2 regions of the Paenibacillus sp. 19GGS1-52 genome follow, and region 2 is predicted to be linked to the other one. Evidence: predicted binding sites of a transcription regulator. Region 2 holds the regulator's gene; the other holds the start of a gene.

Region 1 (8,437 bases), 230 kb from region 2:
CAAATTTGCAGCAGCCGCTTGCTGCCATAGATCACATCTTCACGCCTGATCATACCGGGGCCGATCCAGGGCTGTGTTGGAACAACCCCAAAGTAGCGGGCTAATATACTGTCCTGCGGATCGGTTGAGGGAGTACCTGGTTTAGTACCTCTATTTGGTGGCGGATTCGAAGCTGCACTTGTCAGGCTGTCATATTTCTCCGGATCAAACACAAAGGTGAACGATAACGTCTCCGGCTCCACTCCGGTTCTTTCCACGAAGCCCCAATAATAGGGACGGTCCGTGAGCATCCGGTCGGCGCGTGGGGACAGCTTCACCGTAACATGAAGTGGTGAAGCTTCAATGATGGCGCATTCTGTCACCTCCAGATAATTCATAACCTGTGTACGAACCTGCTGCGGGGAGAGGGTCATGTCGCGGCCTCACTTTCCTTTTGAATGTCTTCAGTCAATTCACTGAGGGATTCGCCAATATGGTCCAGCCCGCTGCGCAGTTCTTCATCGGTGCGGGCCTCAAGCACTATTTTATATAGACTTTTCTCCAAGGATTCCTTCTTCTCGAAACGTTCCAGAATAACATCCAGCCCGCCAATAACCATCTCGAACATATTGATTTTCTCATGCAGCAAATGAAGGATGTGTTCTTCAATCGTACCCTGAGTGGACAGATTATAGATGATGACGTCATTCTCCTGACCTAACCGATGTACTCTCCCAATCCGCTGTTCGACTCGCATTGGATTCCAGGGCAGATCGAAATTGATCATGTGATGACAAAATTGCAGGTTAATGCCTTCGCCGCCTGCTTCGGTGGCAATCATTACTTGGGCCCGGCCGCGGAAGAGGTCCATCATCCAGTCTTTTTTACCACGGTTCATCCCTCCGGAATAAGAGACACACATCAGCCCATGGTCGCGGAAAAATTGCAGCAAATATTCCTGAGTTGCCCGATACTCTGTAAATACAATGACCTTTTCCTTCATTTCCAGGATTAGCTCTAATGTTTTCTCCGCTTTGGTATTTGTCTTAACGGTACGAATGGTCTGTAGCAGACCCATCATCCGGTCCCGTTTCGGCGAGTCCTCAGGCAATTTCTTGATCAGATTCACCAAGGTTATGAATACGGCATCACGACTGCTGCATACCTCGCGCTGAAGTGTGACTAAGGAGAGCATACTGCTAAGATTGCCCCCAGATTCCTGATATTGGTCTTTGACAAAAGCAGTAACTCCGTCATATAATACCTTCTCCTCAGTGGAGAGTGTCAGTGGGATATTGCGGACCTTACGCTTGGTGAAATTGACCGGACCTTCGCCGCGCCGATTGCGGATCATGACCTTGGAAAGCTCACCCCGAAGTTGGATCTCGTTCTTGGGCTGGCGTTTATCGACAACGAAATTAGTGGCGAAATCCCCCTGATTTCCAAGCTGTCCAGGCTTCAGCAGTGTGATTAAGTTAAACAGTTCGCTTAAGTTATTTTGGACGGGTGTAGCAGTAAGCAGCAGGCAGTATTTTTTGCGCAATTGCTGTACGAACAGATAATTGGTAGATTTCTTATTCTTCAGCTTGTGAGCCTCATCGATGATCAGCATGTCATATTCATTCTCCAGCAGGACTTCTTTATGCGGATCACGTTTGGCGGTATCCATAGAGGCGACGACGATGTCGCTACCCCAGGAATAGGATTTCTTTTGGGCGACAGCTGAAATACCAAATTTAGCGTTCAACTCCCGCACCCATTGCAATACTAACGAGGCTGGAACCAGAATCAATACCTTGGAGACCAGTCCGCGCACCAGATATTCTTTGAGCACAAGTCCTGCTTCGATGGTTTTGCCTAGTCCAACCTCATCGGCGAGAATCGCCCGGCCTGACATTTGAAAGAGTACTTTATGAGCGGTATCGAGCTGGTGAGGGAGCGGAGACAGTCCGGATAAATGCTTCATACACTGCAGCTCGTCGAAGCTGGTGATCAGCCCTGTTTCCTCTCCTTGTACGGCAAGCCGTGACAATCTCCAGTCTCCCCATGGACCACCTTTGTCGAGTCTACTTTCCAAATCCTGCAGCCAGTTTCGGTCAAAGGAAAGCGGAACAGGCACCAATGGTGCGGGCTTACTGCTCTGTAGCAGCAGAGAATTTCGGGAAAATTGCGACATATAAGCAGCCTCCTTCGGCGCTGAATCATATAATAATGCGTAGGAGTAGTATGCGCGAAAAAAAGAGATTTCATAACCTGATATTTTTCTAGAATGCCTAGAAAAAAGTGAGTAAAAGGGAGGATAAGGGTGATCTTTTGCTGAAATATCGGCCGAACGGCTCTTTTTTCGAAAACGACCTATGATACAATATGTGGTATAGTTTAAAAGCTGACGCACACAATATATTGTGACAAATGCTTGAAATTATGCTTAAATTGAGCGATTAGTGGTTATTTGATATTGACAAGATGAACTTCCTGAGTACCTTCTTAGAGGCTAATGCTTAGTGCAGGAAGTTTATGTTGTGGGTATCAAAAAGAACACCCACACGATGAATCGGAAGTAACACAATCACATAAGCGGGAGGTTTTTTTATTGAGTACAGTCGAACGCAAACAACACTTGGAAGGGCTGAGTGAGAAAATATTTTTGGATCGTTATGCCTGGAAGGATGCAGACAGCAACAATGCCAAGGTAGGCGATGTTGTGCTTGTGCTGACAAAGGATGACCCGAAGTTTCCCACGAAGGAAGTTGGCGAAATTGTAGAACGCAGCGGCCGCATTGTAACGGTAAAGACACGCAGCGGTGAACATGTGCAATCGGATGTAGAGAAGCTTACCCTTAATATAGAGAAGACGCCTGAAGAAATGTGGGACCGGCTGGCTGGAGCGATGGCTTCCGTCGAGAAGACGCCTGAGCTTCAAAAGGAGTGGACAGGCAAATTCCGTTCGATTCTGGATGACTGGAAGCTCGTACCAGGAGGGCGCATTGCAGCAGGTGCGGGAGCTAGTGAAGAACTGACACTTTTTAATTGTTATGTAATACCTTCTCCTAAGGATAGCCGTGGCGGTATCATGCAGACGTTGTCGGAAATGACGGAGATTATGGCTCGCGGTGGCGGCGTAGGAATCAATCTATCTTCACTGCGTCCACGCCGGGCTATCGTCAGAGGTGTTAATGGCTCTTCGAGCGGTTCTGTATCCTGGGGCGGTCTGTTCAGCTATACAACCGGATTAATCGAGCAAGGCGGCAGCCGTCGTGGTGCGCTGATGCTGATGATCAACGACTGGCATCCGGATGTCTTGGACTTCATTACGGTGAAGCAAACGATGGGTCAAGTGACCAATGCCAACCTGTCCGTATGCGTAAGCAACAGCTTCATGAAGGCTGTTAAGGAGGATCTGGATTGGGAGCTGGTATTCCCGGATACAACTGAACCTGACTATGACACCCTGTGGGATGGCGATCTTGACAAGTGGAAGGCCGATGGCCGCAGCGTCATTCATTACCGCACAGTTAAAGCACGTGATATCTGGAAAACGATTATTGAATCGGCTTGGAAGTCGGCTGAACCTGGTGTAGTATTCATGGAATACTACAACCAAATGTCCAACAGCTGGTATTTTAACCCGATCATTTGTACGAATCCTTGCGGTGAACAGGGCTTGCCTGGCTGGGGCGTCTGCAATCTGTCAGCTGTCAATCTCTCCAAGTTCTATGATGAGAAGAATCATGATGTAGACTGGGCAGATCTGGCGACCACCACTCGTTATTCCGTTCGTTTCCTGGATAATGTTATTGATAAGACTCCATATCATTTCCCGGAAAATGAAGCGAATCAGAAGAAGGAACGCCGTGTTGGTTTGGGCACGATGGGTCTGGCTGAGCTGATGATTAAATTGAACATCCGTTACGGCAGCCCGGAATCACTTGAGTTTCTGGACAAGCTGTATGGCTTTATGGCTCGTGAAGCGTATCTTGCTTCGGCAGAAATTGCCGGCGAGAAGGGTTCTTTCCAAGCGTTTGATACCGAGAAATACTTACAGAGCGGCTTTATGAAGAATATTACCGAAACGTACCCTGAGGTTGGCGCGTCCATCCGTAAGCACGGAATGCGTAACGTTACTGTTATCACCCAAGCTCCTACAGGCAGCACGGGTACAATGGTGGGCACATCAACGGGTATTGAACCTTATTTTGCCTTCAAATATTACCGTCAAAGTCGTCTTGGCTATGATGAACAATTCGTACCGATTGCTCAGGATTGGCTGGAAGCTCACCCTGGTGAAGATCTGCCGGATTACTTCGTAACGTCGATGGACTTATCGGCCAAGGATCACATTCGTGCGCAAGCGGCAATTCAGCGCTGGGTAGACAGCTCGATCTCCAAGACCGCTAACTGTCCGGCTGACTTTACCGTAGAAGAGACTGCTGAGCTGTACGAAATGGCCTTCGACTTAGGCTGCAAAGGCGTAACGATCTACCGTGACGGCAGCCGTGATGTACAAATTCTGGAGACAACGAAAAAAGAAGACAAAAAGGATGTAGAAGAAGCAGTATCAGCTGCAACTTCTGAAGCTGCGGCGACAACTGATGTAACGGCTAGTGCAAGTTCAAGTGTGAGTGCAAGTTCAACTGCAGCCGTGGCTGTAAGCCCTACTCCGAAAGCTAATGCCGAAGTAGTGGATAAACAATACAAGAAACGTCCGCAGGTATTGCGCGGCGCTACTTATAAGATCAATACACCATTTGGAATGGCGTACATTACCATTAATGATCTGGACGGCACTCCAGCAGAAATCTTCCTGAATGTAGGGAAGGCAGGATCAGATGTATTCGCTATGGCTGAAGCACTGGGTCGGGTCTGCTCGCTATTCCTTCGTTATGGAGATCATGGCGAGAAGGTAGAACTGCTGATCAAACATCTTAAAGGCATCGGCGGCTCCGGCGCCATCGGCTTTGGTGCAAACCGTGTAGAATCCATTGCTGACGCTGTCGCCAAAGCACTGGAAACGCATGTGCAGAACAATGCCCAAGACGATCATATCCCTGCACCCATTGCAGCGACACTGGAGCTTGGAGATTTCACAGAGGCATTAAACGCCGAACTGAAGTCCAGCGTTCCCGCCGCAACCGCCACAGATGATGGACACGGCGGTCATAGTAGTCACAACCATTCCACAGCCTCGCGTGACCTCTGCCCATCCTGCGGCAGCGCGTCATTAATTAATATTGAGGGCTGTAAGACTTGCAGTACTTGTGGGTATAGTCGGTGTGGTTGAGGATTTTGAATGAATATTTAGTGAATGATAATATAAATTCATACACTTAAGTGAATAGAAATACATCGTAACTACATCTAGAACACGGCAGCATGCTTCATTATGTTGCCGTGTTCTTTTTTGTTTGTGCCTATTTGATGCAATGATTTTATTTAACATGGAAAACCATGAAGGAGATATAAAATACCCAAGTATAATATCTACAAAATTAAAGCTGCTAACCGAGAAGCTTTACAAAGAAAACTTAGCACAGTAGGACTAATTGCAAAAAGTGAAAAACAAATTGGTGAGTATACGGCCAAATTTCATTTCTCTGATAAACCTGATTTAGTAAAATATAGTGGGTTGACTTTTAGTGTTCCAATCTCTTCATATTCCTCTGAACAGAAAATTTTGACGACAACTACTAAAACTGTGGCAAATTATAATCCGGTGGCTACGGCAGTAAAGGTAATCCAAGAGACTTCTCATGAGAATTCGAAGGGTCAACAAGCTACTACGGATCAGATCAACTCACTAGTTTCGATAGCAAAAATGGAGATAGTGGCACCGATAAAAGCTCAGATGGAGGTGAATGCGGCGGCTTCTAAAGTTGAGGCCAAAAATAAAGCTCAAGAACAAAAAAAATTGATGCTTATACTGCAGAACTAAGATGGCAAATTATGAATGAAGCAGCAAGCTTAGCATATATCACCTCTGTATTTTCAATGTTTGAAGCTGAAGTCGGAGTAGGATATTCTGTTGAAGTAGCCGAAAGTTCATTTGGAATTTCTTCCATACTAACAACGGAGTTTTATGAGGGCTCTTCAAAGCATTTACAAAAAGCACAGAACCGCTTATCTGAGTTAAATAATCTAGCGAAATCCGGGAAACTTGGTTTAAATGACTTAGATATAGTTGATGCTTTAAGAGATGATTTAGAGAAGGCAATACGTCTGTTTAAATAGAGGAGTTGTTGGTTATGAATAAAAAATCGGAAGAATTCTTGAGAATAATGTTAGATTTTTTACCGTCAACTGATGATGCGTATAGAAAATCAATCGCAGATAGCGGTGAGGTGCTAGAAACTGTAATAATTGAGAGCGTCTTCATGCCCGAAGTAATTAAACTATTGAGCGAGGAAAGAAACATCAATCTGTTAGAAAGTATTTTTAAATATTTTGAAGAAGTATCTAATGACGAAGATGCTCACTTGATGAACGTTTTTTCGGTTACAGTTTTGGAAATACTCGGGAATGACAGATCGATTCTAGGAACTGCACAGAAATACATGGGATCTAAAACGATAGAACTTCAGATAGAAGCTGATAGAGATTTAGGTAGGAGAATCTAGTCAGCACAGACTAAGATATGCATTGACCTTGGGGGCGGTAATCCTCAAGGTCTTTTTTATACCCCATCCAGTGCCGAATGAATCAGGCGGCTGAGTCCAATCATGCGTAACCCATGTAATACCAGTATAAGAGCACGATTCGCAGGAATTGCACCGATACTCTTTAGTTCGGGCGGCAAGGGCAAAAACCAAGCAAGCGGACAAGGCAATCGGGTATTAAACAGCATCTTCCATAACCTTGCCGTTCAGCAAATCCAAGTAGCCAAAGGAATCAACAAGAAACAGCGTAATCCCTTGTTCTACGAGTTTTACCAACGGAAGATAGCAGAAGGCAAATAATGCTATGGTTTCTTCTTTAATGCAATAATGGGTCTCGCTCAAACATCTATGACCCATGTTTATTCCTCCCTTAATATTTGTACGAGATGTTTTATTTTTTCATCTTCAGCGGAATAAATGAACTTGAGGCCGCTTAGTTACTTACAAATACTATTGACAAAGGAGATCAATACATATATATTTACTCATACGGGTATGGGTATAAAACCTTAGCAGTAGATTAAAAAATTTCAAGGAGGTTAAAAATTTCCAATGATTAAAGCAGATCAATTACTGGATTGCAAAGGACTGGCATGCCCGATGCCTATCGTTAAAACAAAGAAAGCGATGGACCAGCTTGAAGCTGGTCAGATTATTGAAGTTCAAGCCACCGATAAAGGCTCTCTAGCCGATATTCAAGGATGGGCAAAGAATACTGGACATCAGTATTTAGGAACCATTGAAGAAGATAACGTACTCAAACATTATCTTCGCAAAGCCAGCCCCGATGAGATTAAGGAGCAAAAAAAATATAAGCATGTCGTTTCGAATGAAGAGCTTGAGAAAAAAATGGCGAGTGGTGAGAAGGTAATGATTCTCGATGTCCGTGAACCTGCTGAATATGCATTTCATCGAATTCCAGGTGCGATTTCTATTCCTCTCGGTGAATTGGAAAATCGTTTGAATGAACTCAGAAGAGAAGATAATATCCATGTTATTTGTAGGACGGGAACACGTAGTGATCTAGCTTGCCAACTGCTAGCTGAGAAAGACTTCTCTGCTGTGCAGAATGTTGAACCTGGAATGTCCGGATGGACAGGACCAACGGAAAGAAACTAGTAGAATACCTAAACATAAAATGGAGGTTTTAACATAATGAGTACAAGAGTAGCTATTATCGCAAGTAACGGTGGTTTGTTTGATGCATATAAAGTGTTTAATATTGCAACAGCTTCTGCGGCAACCGATGCAGAAGTTGCAATCTTCTTCACCTTTGAAGGACTGAATTTGATTCATAAAAAGGCTCATCACCAGCTGCCATTGCCGGAGGGACGGGAACATTTTGCTGAAGGCTTCAAAAATGCCAACGTTCCATCCATTCCCGAACTGGTTGAAATGGCACAGGAGCTGGGTGTCAAAATTATTGCTTGCCAGATGACTATGGATGTAATGAATTTGCAGAAGGAAGAATTTATCGATGGAATCGAAGTCGGAGGCGCAGTAACATTCTTAGATTTCGCTAAGGATGCGAATGTCTCTTTAACATTCTAACCAAAGGAGGAACTGATACATGGAAGCTACAAAAGGATTGAGTATAATGACAGCCAAGGAACTTACACGAATAGTTCTGGCCAAAGAAGAATTGTTTATTCTAGACGTTCGCAATGAGAGCGATTTTAATGACTGGAAAATTGAGGGCGAAATGATTGATGTGATTAATATCCCTTATTTTGAGCTATTGGACGGTGCGGACCCTGCACTTGATAAAATTCCGAATGACAAAAAAATCGTTGTCGTATGTTCAA
Region 2 (8,437 bases):
TGGAGCTCTTCTATGACCTGTTGTTTGTAGCTGCTGTGTCCAAAGCGACTCATGTATTATTGCATGTCGAGCATGGCAGTATTTCAATAGAGCATCTGGAAAAATTCATGCTTATTTTTATTCCGATTTGGTGGGCTTGGGTAGGACAAACTGTTTATAACAATCGATTCGGTCGAGATAGTACCACTCATCGGATCTTTATGATTCTGCAATTATTTTTTGTTCTGATCATGACAGCCAGTCTGGATGCGGACTTTGACGCGAATTATGCACCTTTTTTAGTCGGCTATATAGGATTGCGGGGCTTAACTGCCGTTCAGTATTTAGTGTCTGCCCGTAGGAGGGATACTAAACTTAGACAGGAAACCGCCATTTTTTTGGGAACCTACTTCTGGTTGGGGATTGTGATCTCTTGTTCCTCACTCTTTTTTGACTCTTGGGTCAGGTACTTGATTCTGTATGCTGGCATTGCTGTAGATATCATTGTACCTTTGATCGGCCGAACCTATCTAATAAAAACACCTATCCATACTGCACATTTATTAGAACGGTTTGCTCTCTTTACGCTGATCCTGTTAGGTGAATCGGTAATAAGTATGCTCTCCGTCTTGCAGTCTGATAAATTCACAAGCTCATCCATTTTATTTGCTGCCTTGGCTTTTATATTAGTAATTGCAATCTGGTGGCAATACTTTGAGAATGTCGAGAAGCGCGTAGATAAGTCGAAACAAACGGCAGGGCAGACGATTATCTACGGGCATTTATTCATCTATTTTTCACTCAGCATGATTGCTGCTGCGATACAGCTCCTGTTTGTTGAGCAATTGGAGTATATCTTTATCCTTTGCTTCACTTTCGCCTCTGTTCTCATCTATTTCTTGTCGGTTATGTTTGTATTTCATCAATATCGATTCCATCATCTCAAACTAAGCCTCAAAGTTTTTCTTTCCTTAACCGGAATGCTCTGTGCTTTATTCCTCTTGGATTTATTCATAACTGCTTCCCCTCACCTCATATTAGGTGAAATCATGCTGTTTTTTATCGTTTTCGCTAAAGCAACGGCTTAGTTGCACTAAATCATTGCATGCCGATCCACACAAAAAAGCATCTGCCCTTTGAATGGGCAGATGCAATAGGTGGAGATGTAGGTTATTTCACTTTATATCCTAGCGACTGCATAAGCTTCGTGAATACTTCAGTATTTTCGTAAACTCCAGTAAACAACTCAGAGTTTCTACCCATTGCTGTGATAGGAATATCAACCGCCGTATGTCCCGAGGTTGTCCAATCTACAACAAAGTTGAGCTTGGAGTTGGCAATGGCGAACGGACCATCTTCTTTGGAAATCCCGTCACCGGACTCATCATCAGCGTTAACTTCTTCAATAGAGAAGCCACCCGTTTCATGATCGGCAAGCACGAGGACTAGTGTGTCTGGATTCTTTTTAGCAAAATCCTTAGCGACTTGAACCGATTTATCCAGCTCCTGGCCCGCTTTAATCGTCATTTTGGCGTTGTTTTGGTGGGCAAATTCGTCCGTGCCTTCTTCTTCAACCATCAGGAAAAAGCCATTTTTATTAGCAGCAAGTGTATCTATCGCCTTTTTAGTCATTTCTGGCAGAGAGACAACCGGGTTATAAATGTCCCCTTCACCTTCTGGTTTTTGCTGGAACATTTCCTCATTTGCAAACAGCCCCAGCAGCTTGCCGCCTTTTGCTTTTTGCATATCGGTCTTGTTCGTCACATAACTGTATCCTAATTGTTTAGCTTTGGTTATGAGATTGCCCTGTGTCCCTTTGCTTTTTTCCGTTGGATCTTCAGCAGGTTCATCCTTGAATTTACCAGGCTCTCCTGCCGGATACCAGAAATCCTCACCACCACCAAGGAGCACGTCAATCTTGCTCTTGGTCAACAGCTGCAAGGCGATGTCACTTTGTTTAGAACGGTCTTCTACGTGTGCGCCAAATGCAGCACCCGTAGCATCGGTAACTTGGCTAGTCGTTACTACTCCAGTAGATTTCCCAGCGTCTTTAGCATATTCCATGATCGTTTTTACGGATTTTTTGTTAGCATCCATACCAATAGCTCCGTTATACGTCTTCACTCCGCTGGCATACGCTGTAGCTGAAGCCGCCGAATCCGTCACCGGGATAGTAGAACTCGTATGAATTAATCCAAGGTATGGCATCGCATCCATAGCCAGCTTCCCTTTTTCACCTACGGTCGCCAGGCGGATTGCATCGCGTTGGGCTGTTCCCATGCCATCACCGATAAACAGAATTACATTCTTCGTCTTTGCAGACGCCGCGTCTGCAGAATTTGATGCTTGAGTAGTGACTACGCTTGTAACCAAAAGTGCACTCGCTGCAGTAACCACCATCGCAGCTTTGAATCTATTCTTGTTCTGTGATTTCATATATTCCCTCCTAAGGTATGTTTACTTCCTTATAGTAATGTACATTCGTTAGGAGAATGTTTTCGTGATATATCAATAATGTTAATCCCTCAACCATATAATAATTAAAAATGACTTGGGAGGAACCAAGGGGATGGCCAATGTATTAAGCAAAGTCGATGAGGAAATGGATCGACTGACAGCAACCCTTATTCAGAAACAAGAACCCGAAGGAACTTGGCATTTTTGTTTTGAGAATGGAATCATTATAGATGCTTATGTGATCATTCTCTTTCAAACGTTGAACATTGAGAATGAGGTCCTTATTCGACAGCTGCATGATCGTATTCTAGCCGAGCAGCAGCCCGAAGGCTGCTGGAAACTGCACTTCGATGATGATGAAGGAAACTTATCTGCTTCAATTGAAGCCTATTATGCCCTGCTCTATTCCGGTTATAGTGTGAAAACGGATGAACCTATGCAACGTGCCAAGCGTTTTATCCAATCCAAGGGTGGTCTTGGGAAAGTCACCAGTATCTTAACCAAGACCATCCTCGCCGCTACCGGACAAATGAATTGGCCTGCTTCCATCTCTTCCATACCGCTTGAAATACTGCTTCTCCCCACCTTTTCTCCAATCAACTTTTATGAGTTTTCCGGGTATTCAAGAGTCCATCTTACCCCGATGCTAATCTTGGCCGATCGTCATTTTTCAATAAAGACCGCGCAAACTCCTGAACTAGATGATCTTAAGGTAGATCGTATCCACACCGATGAACCTCATTCTCGGGAATACCAAGAGCTACAGGACAGTATACACTCCGAACTACGCAGACTTATAGGCACTCCCCGTTCGATCCATGAAGCTGCTATAACAAAGGCCGAACAACTCATTTTGCAACGGATTGAACCTGATGGAACCCTATACAGCTATGCCAGCAGCACCATTCTAATGATTTTCTCCCTACTTGCGCTTGGGTATGATAAACACCATCCTCTCATCACACATGCCATTCAAGGTATAACAGCTATGCAGTGCAGCGTGGACGACAAAACCACAATACAAAACTCACCCTCTACCGTATGGGATACAGCTCTGCTCGCCTACGCCATGCAAGAATCTGGAATCAACAATGGCCATGAGGCGATTCGGAAAGCTGCTGCCTATCTACTCTCCAAGCAGCATCACAAAACAGCGGATTGGAATATCCACAACCCCAATCCCATCCCCGGAGGATGGGGATTCTCAGACAGCAATACCCTTAATCCGGATGTGGATGATACCACTGCAGCTTTACGAGCAATCCAAACCTTATCGGAGACTGATCCTTTGTATAGAGAATCATGGAATCGTGGTCTGAATTGGGTTCTATCCATGCAAAATGAAGACGGAGGCTGGCCTGCTTTTGAAAAAAACACAAATAAAAAAATGCTTACTTGGCTGGCAATAGAGGGTGCTAAATCTGCCGCTATAGATCCCTCGGAGGCTGACCTTACAGGACGCACCCTAGAGTACCTCGGGAATTTTTGCGGCCTTGATATTCAGCACAAGTTCATCAAATCTGGAACGAAGTGGCTCTTAAAGCATCAGGAAAAGGACGGTTCTTGGTATGGACGATGGGGGATTTGTTACATTTATGGTACGTGGGCTGCTCTAACGGGCTTAGAGGCTGTAGGGGTCTCCTCTAACCATACTGTAGTACAGAAAGGAGCCCAATGGTTATTACGTATTCAGAACCCTGACGGGGGATGGGGGGAATCCTGTAGAAGTGATCGTCTTTTGCGCTATGTGTCTTTAGGGGAAAGCACACCTTCTCAGACTGCCTGGGCGCTAGATGCACTCATTGCTGTTCATCCACAGCCAACAGCCCAAATAAATAAAGGAATATATAGACTTATCGCTTCATTGCAAGAAGATAACTGGATGACTTCTTATCCGACAGGTGCTGGTCTTCCGGGCAACTATTATACTCACTATCACAGCTATCGTTATATCTGGCCGCTCCTTACGCTGAGCCATTACAGAAATAAATATGGAGACTACAGCTAATATGCTGATTGTCCCCTTAGTCAGATGATACTTTAAACCTTATTTTATTTATTCTCACTATTCTTATACTCGCTCAGCTTTTGATTGAGTTGTTTGGCCTCATTCTGCCCATCAATATGCATCATTGTGAAGACCACCCCTTTAACAAGAAGAATTACAATCGTATACGATAATAACAGATCCCTATCAAAAATTTGGCGGGAGCTAAAAAACCATAACCATAATATTAAAAATACATCTGCCATTAGAAAGCTAACATAGAAGCTGATTATTCCAGCTTTTCTCCCCAGTTCATGTGTATTCACTAAAGCATACTTGAAACAAGTAAACGCTGAAGCAATTAAGACGATTTGCCCGAGTAATGAAGCTTGAATCGTTCCTGAAGAAGAGAGGGCCAACACTATTGCAGCAATGACTGTCAAGAATCCACAAGCTACCAGAAAATCCTTCAACATATACGATAGATATTTGCTGATTTTCATATTGAAGCCTCCTTAGAGTCCTAATTTTGTTTTGAGCACCGGAACATATTGTCTGGAAATGAAGACCTTTTCACTATTCTGAAGCAACGCTTCAAACCTCCCATACAGAATCGGGCTTACCGATTCAATTTTTGAAATATTAAGGATGGTAGATTTGGATGCTCTAAAAAAATCCCAATGTTCATATTCCGTCTCAATCTCATAAAGCTTAAGTCTGGATTCAAAAACCTTCTCTTGGCAATAAATAAATACTTTATTGTCTACGGCTTCGAAATAAAAAACATCATTGGGATTGATAATATGCATCTGTAAATCCAGGATTCCAACAAGCTTTTTGGAAGTTGATTTAATGGAATAAATTAGTTTCATCAATGATTCATCAGGCTCGTTACATCGGATTATGATCTCAGGTTCACTTCCTGGTGGGATATTCTCAATCGTAACTTTCATCCTGTCACCCCATTTTTTGATATTGGAACAGTCGCAATTCTGTCAATGCCAGCTTGAGTTCCTGCTTACAGTTACAGTATATTTCACGGAAATTTATATTCAATAGGTGCTAAAGTAAGCTGCAATAGTGGAGAGTTAAGCTGCAGAATTCGAGGGTAGGTTGATTATACTGCCTCAAAAAAAAAGACCGCCCTTTCGCAAGGATACGGTCAATCTCTGTCTGTGGAGTCATGTTAGTACACTTTCTAGGTGTTTTATTCAAAGTTGAATCTCAGCCTTAAACACAATAATCGCTCTTCCTCCAACCTTGACTAGTGAGGGTTCTCCCTGTTCATGGATAGAAAAAGGTGGAGAAAACTCTATTTCGCCTTAAGTCATGACTACAGAATAATCGTTGCCTTCATTTTGATAAATCTGCACAACCCTCATCTAGTCTGCTCTATTCCTAGTTAAAGTAACGTTTTCTTATTGCATTCTACATTCGACCAAGCCCCAAAATATTCCTACCATTGCAATAGACCATCCACAACGATTCATGTAGTCCTTAATGAAACAGCAAAAAAACGGCATCTCTGCCGTTTCATGTTAAATCTATTATGGAGAATAGGGGGCTCGAACCCCTGACCTCATCGCTGCCAGCGATGCGCTCTCCCAGCTGAGCTAATCCCCCGAGTTGCTGGTATTTATATTTGCTTATGTACCCGTTTACGCGGTAAGCACTGTCACTCACTTAAGCTTAAGCTCTGTAGGCGACTCCTATATAATATAAAAAATCGCCTATGGTGTCAACAGTTTTGTTTTACAGCCCCTCCAGCTCTTCGCTCTTTGACAGCAGTCCCTTCAGTTCCTTCATGAACATGTTGATGTCCTTGAACTGTCGGTAAACCGAGGCGAAGCGGACGTAGGCGACCTCGTCAACAGGGTAGAGCTCTTCCATCACCAGCTCGCCGATCTGGCGACTCTCGATTTCGGCCAGAGCGATACCGCGCAGCGCTTTCTCGACCTCAGACACGATAACCTCTAGCCGTTCAACGGACACAGGGCGCTTCTCACAGGCTCGGATTAGACCGCGCAGTATTTTGTCACGGCTGAATTCCTCACGGCTTCCATCCTTCTTGATAACGATTAGAGGGGTCTCCTCAATCATCTCAAAGGTAGTAAAACGCTTGCTGCACAGCTCGCATTCACGCCTCCGTCGGATCGACTTATTCTCGTTAGCCGGACGCGAGTCCAGCACTTTGGTATTGGTATGATCGCAGTAAGGGCATTTCATAAGTTTAATCACTTCCTTTGCATTAATGGTGTAAATATTTTTTCCATAAATCACCGTATTTTTGTTGTTATGAATATGGCAAGTCCAGCACATAATACAGTTACAAACCGATAGGAGGTGAACAGCAATGAGCCAAAACAACAGCTCCAACAACCTGGTAGCTCCTAAATCCAGCGCAGCTTTGAATCAATTGAAATTTGAAGTTGCCCAAGAACTGGGTATTACACTTTCCCCAGATGGGTATCAAGGCAATAAAACATCTTACGAAAACGGTTCGATCGGTGGTTACATCACTAAACGTCTTGTAACCCTGGCTGAACAGCAACTGGCAGGTCAATACAAATAACCTGTCTGCATACGCTTGCCTAAAGAAGTATTAAACGGCTTACAGGCTGTTTAATACTTCTTTTTATTAAGGCGCACGGATCAGAACTCACTATAAATCTCCGTGTACTGATCATAATAATAAAGAACACGCTGCACATAATGACGGGTCTCTCCAATGGGAATATTCTTAACCGTAGCTTCAGTTCCATCCCAAGATCCTTCTTCCAGCCAGTGCTTCACATTACCAGGCCCTGCATTATACGCAGCGATGACCGCCGTGCGGTTGCCTTCGAACTGACGGGACAGATTGGACAGGTACCAAGTCCCGAGCTCAATATTCTCAGACGGCTTCTCCTTCAGCTGAACCAAGGAGACATCGGGCAGCTTGGCCATTTCGAGTGCCCACTTGGCCGTATCCGGCATAAGCTGCATTAGTCCTAGTGCTCCTTTTTTGGATTCACGTCCGGTCTTATAGTTAGTCTCAACACGGATAATTGCTGCCACCAGGAAAGGATCCATCTCATAAGTAATGCTATGCTTACGGATCTCTTCTTTATAATAAATGGGATAGAACCAAGACATCCAGTTTGTGCTTAGAAACAGTATTGCCGTAAAACCTACGAACAACAGGAGCAGCACCCTTTTTTTACGCAGCCATTTCATGATAAACCCAGCCTGTCCCACAAAGTGGCAACCTGCAGCTCGGTATGAGTGAGGTCCAGACTATTGTCAATCACATAACTCGCCTTGCTGCGCTTCATCTCAATGTCCATTTGAGCAGCCAAACGTCCTTCCGCCTGTTCACGTGATAATCCGTTACGCTCCATTAAGCGGTCAAGCTGAATTTCAGGGGGGACATACACCACCACTATCTCCTGAAACAGATCCTCAAGCCTGGATTCATATAGTAATGGGATATCAACTATAATTAACCGTTTAGGCTCTTCCTGCTCCATTCTGTACATGCGATCTTTGATCTCCTGCCGAATCGCCGGATGCGTCAGATCATTCAGCACCTGCCTTGCCTCTGCATCTTTAAAAACAATCTCACCCAATTTCGCTCTGTTCAGCGCTCCATCTGGCAGAAGAATTCCGTTTCCAAAATAACGCACGGCAGCAGCCAGCACCGGAGATCCGGGGAGCATAACTTCTCTGGCGATAGCATCAGCATCAACCAGTCTTGCTCCCTTATTTACAAATAGTGTGGATACCGTGCTTTTTCCAGATGCAATGCCTCCGGTTAAGCCCATAATCATGAATTCACCTCATAACAGCTTCATTATTCCCATTGTAATTAATAATAACGCAGGTAGCGCTGCAGCATGTTTCATCCAGTAACTTCCGGCGAATCTAAGTCCTGTTTTCATGCCCATCATCAGAAATGAGCCACTGAACAGGGCAATCATAAGTGCAGTCCAAATTGGGTTGAAGCCCAGTAATGCCGCTCCAAGTCCTGCTCCA

Evidence for each region. Region 2 encodes NrdR, which represses ribonucleotide reductase genes. Its sites were predicted from a motif close to AACACNATATATNGTGTT; they were not measured.
Region 1: the regulator NrdR is predicted to act here: its motif matches at 2,372-2,389, upstream of H1230_RS21740 (adenosylcobalamin-dependent ribonucleoside-diphosphate reductase).

Annotation. Positions count from the first base shown of each region.
Region 1 is NZ_CP059724.1:4,641,712-4,650,148, reverse strand. Features, by position in the region: gene H1230_RS21750 (YqhG family protein) at 1-413, opposite strand, end outside; gene H1230_RS21745 (DEAD/DEAH box helicase) at 410-2,155, opposite strand; gene H1230_RS21740 (adenosylcobalamin-dependent ribonucleoside-diphosphate reductase) at 2,573-5,260, shown strand; gene H1230_RS21735 (hypothetical protein) at 5,654-5,911, shown strand; gene H1230_RS21730 (hypothetical protein) at 5,923-6,207, shown strand; gene H1230_RS21725 (DUF7674 family protein) at 6,222-6,593, shown strand; partial or broken gene H1230_RS21720 (transposase) at 6,720-6,929, shown strand; gene H1230_RS21715 (sulfurtransferase TusA family protein) at 7,185-7,751, shown strand; gene H1230_RS21710 (DsrE/DsrF/DrsH-like family protein) at 7,788-8,183, shown strand; gene H1230_RS21705 (MBL fold metallo-hydrolase) at 8,203-8,437, shown strand, end outside.
Region 2 is NZ_CP059724.1:4,867,206-4,875,642, forward strand. Features, by position in the region: gene H1230_RS22735 (low temperature requirement protein A) at 1-1,067, shown strand, start outside; gene H1230_RS22740 (alkaline phosphatase) at 1,150-2,415, opposite strand; gene shc (squalene--hopene cyclase) at 2,549-4,444, shown strand; gene H1230_RS22750 (hypothetical protein) at 4,489-4,926, opposite strand; gene H1230_RS22755 (LytTR family DNA-binding domain-containing protein) at 4,939-5,376, opposite strand; tRNA gene H1230_RS22760 (tRNA-Ala) at 5,974-6,046, opposite strand; gene nrdR (transcriptional regulator NrdR) at 6,176-6,649, opposite strand; gene H1230_RS22770 (alpha/beta-type small acid-soluble spore protein) at 6,777-6,995, shown strand; gene H1230_RS22775 (lytic transglycosylase domain-containing protein) at 7,076-7,639, opposite strand; gene coaE (dephospho-CoA kinase) at 7,636-8,232, opposite strand; gene H1230_RS22785 (manganese efflux pump) at 8,242-8,437, opposite strand, start outside.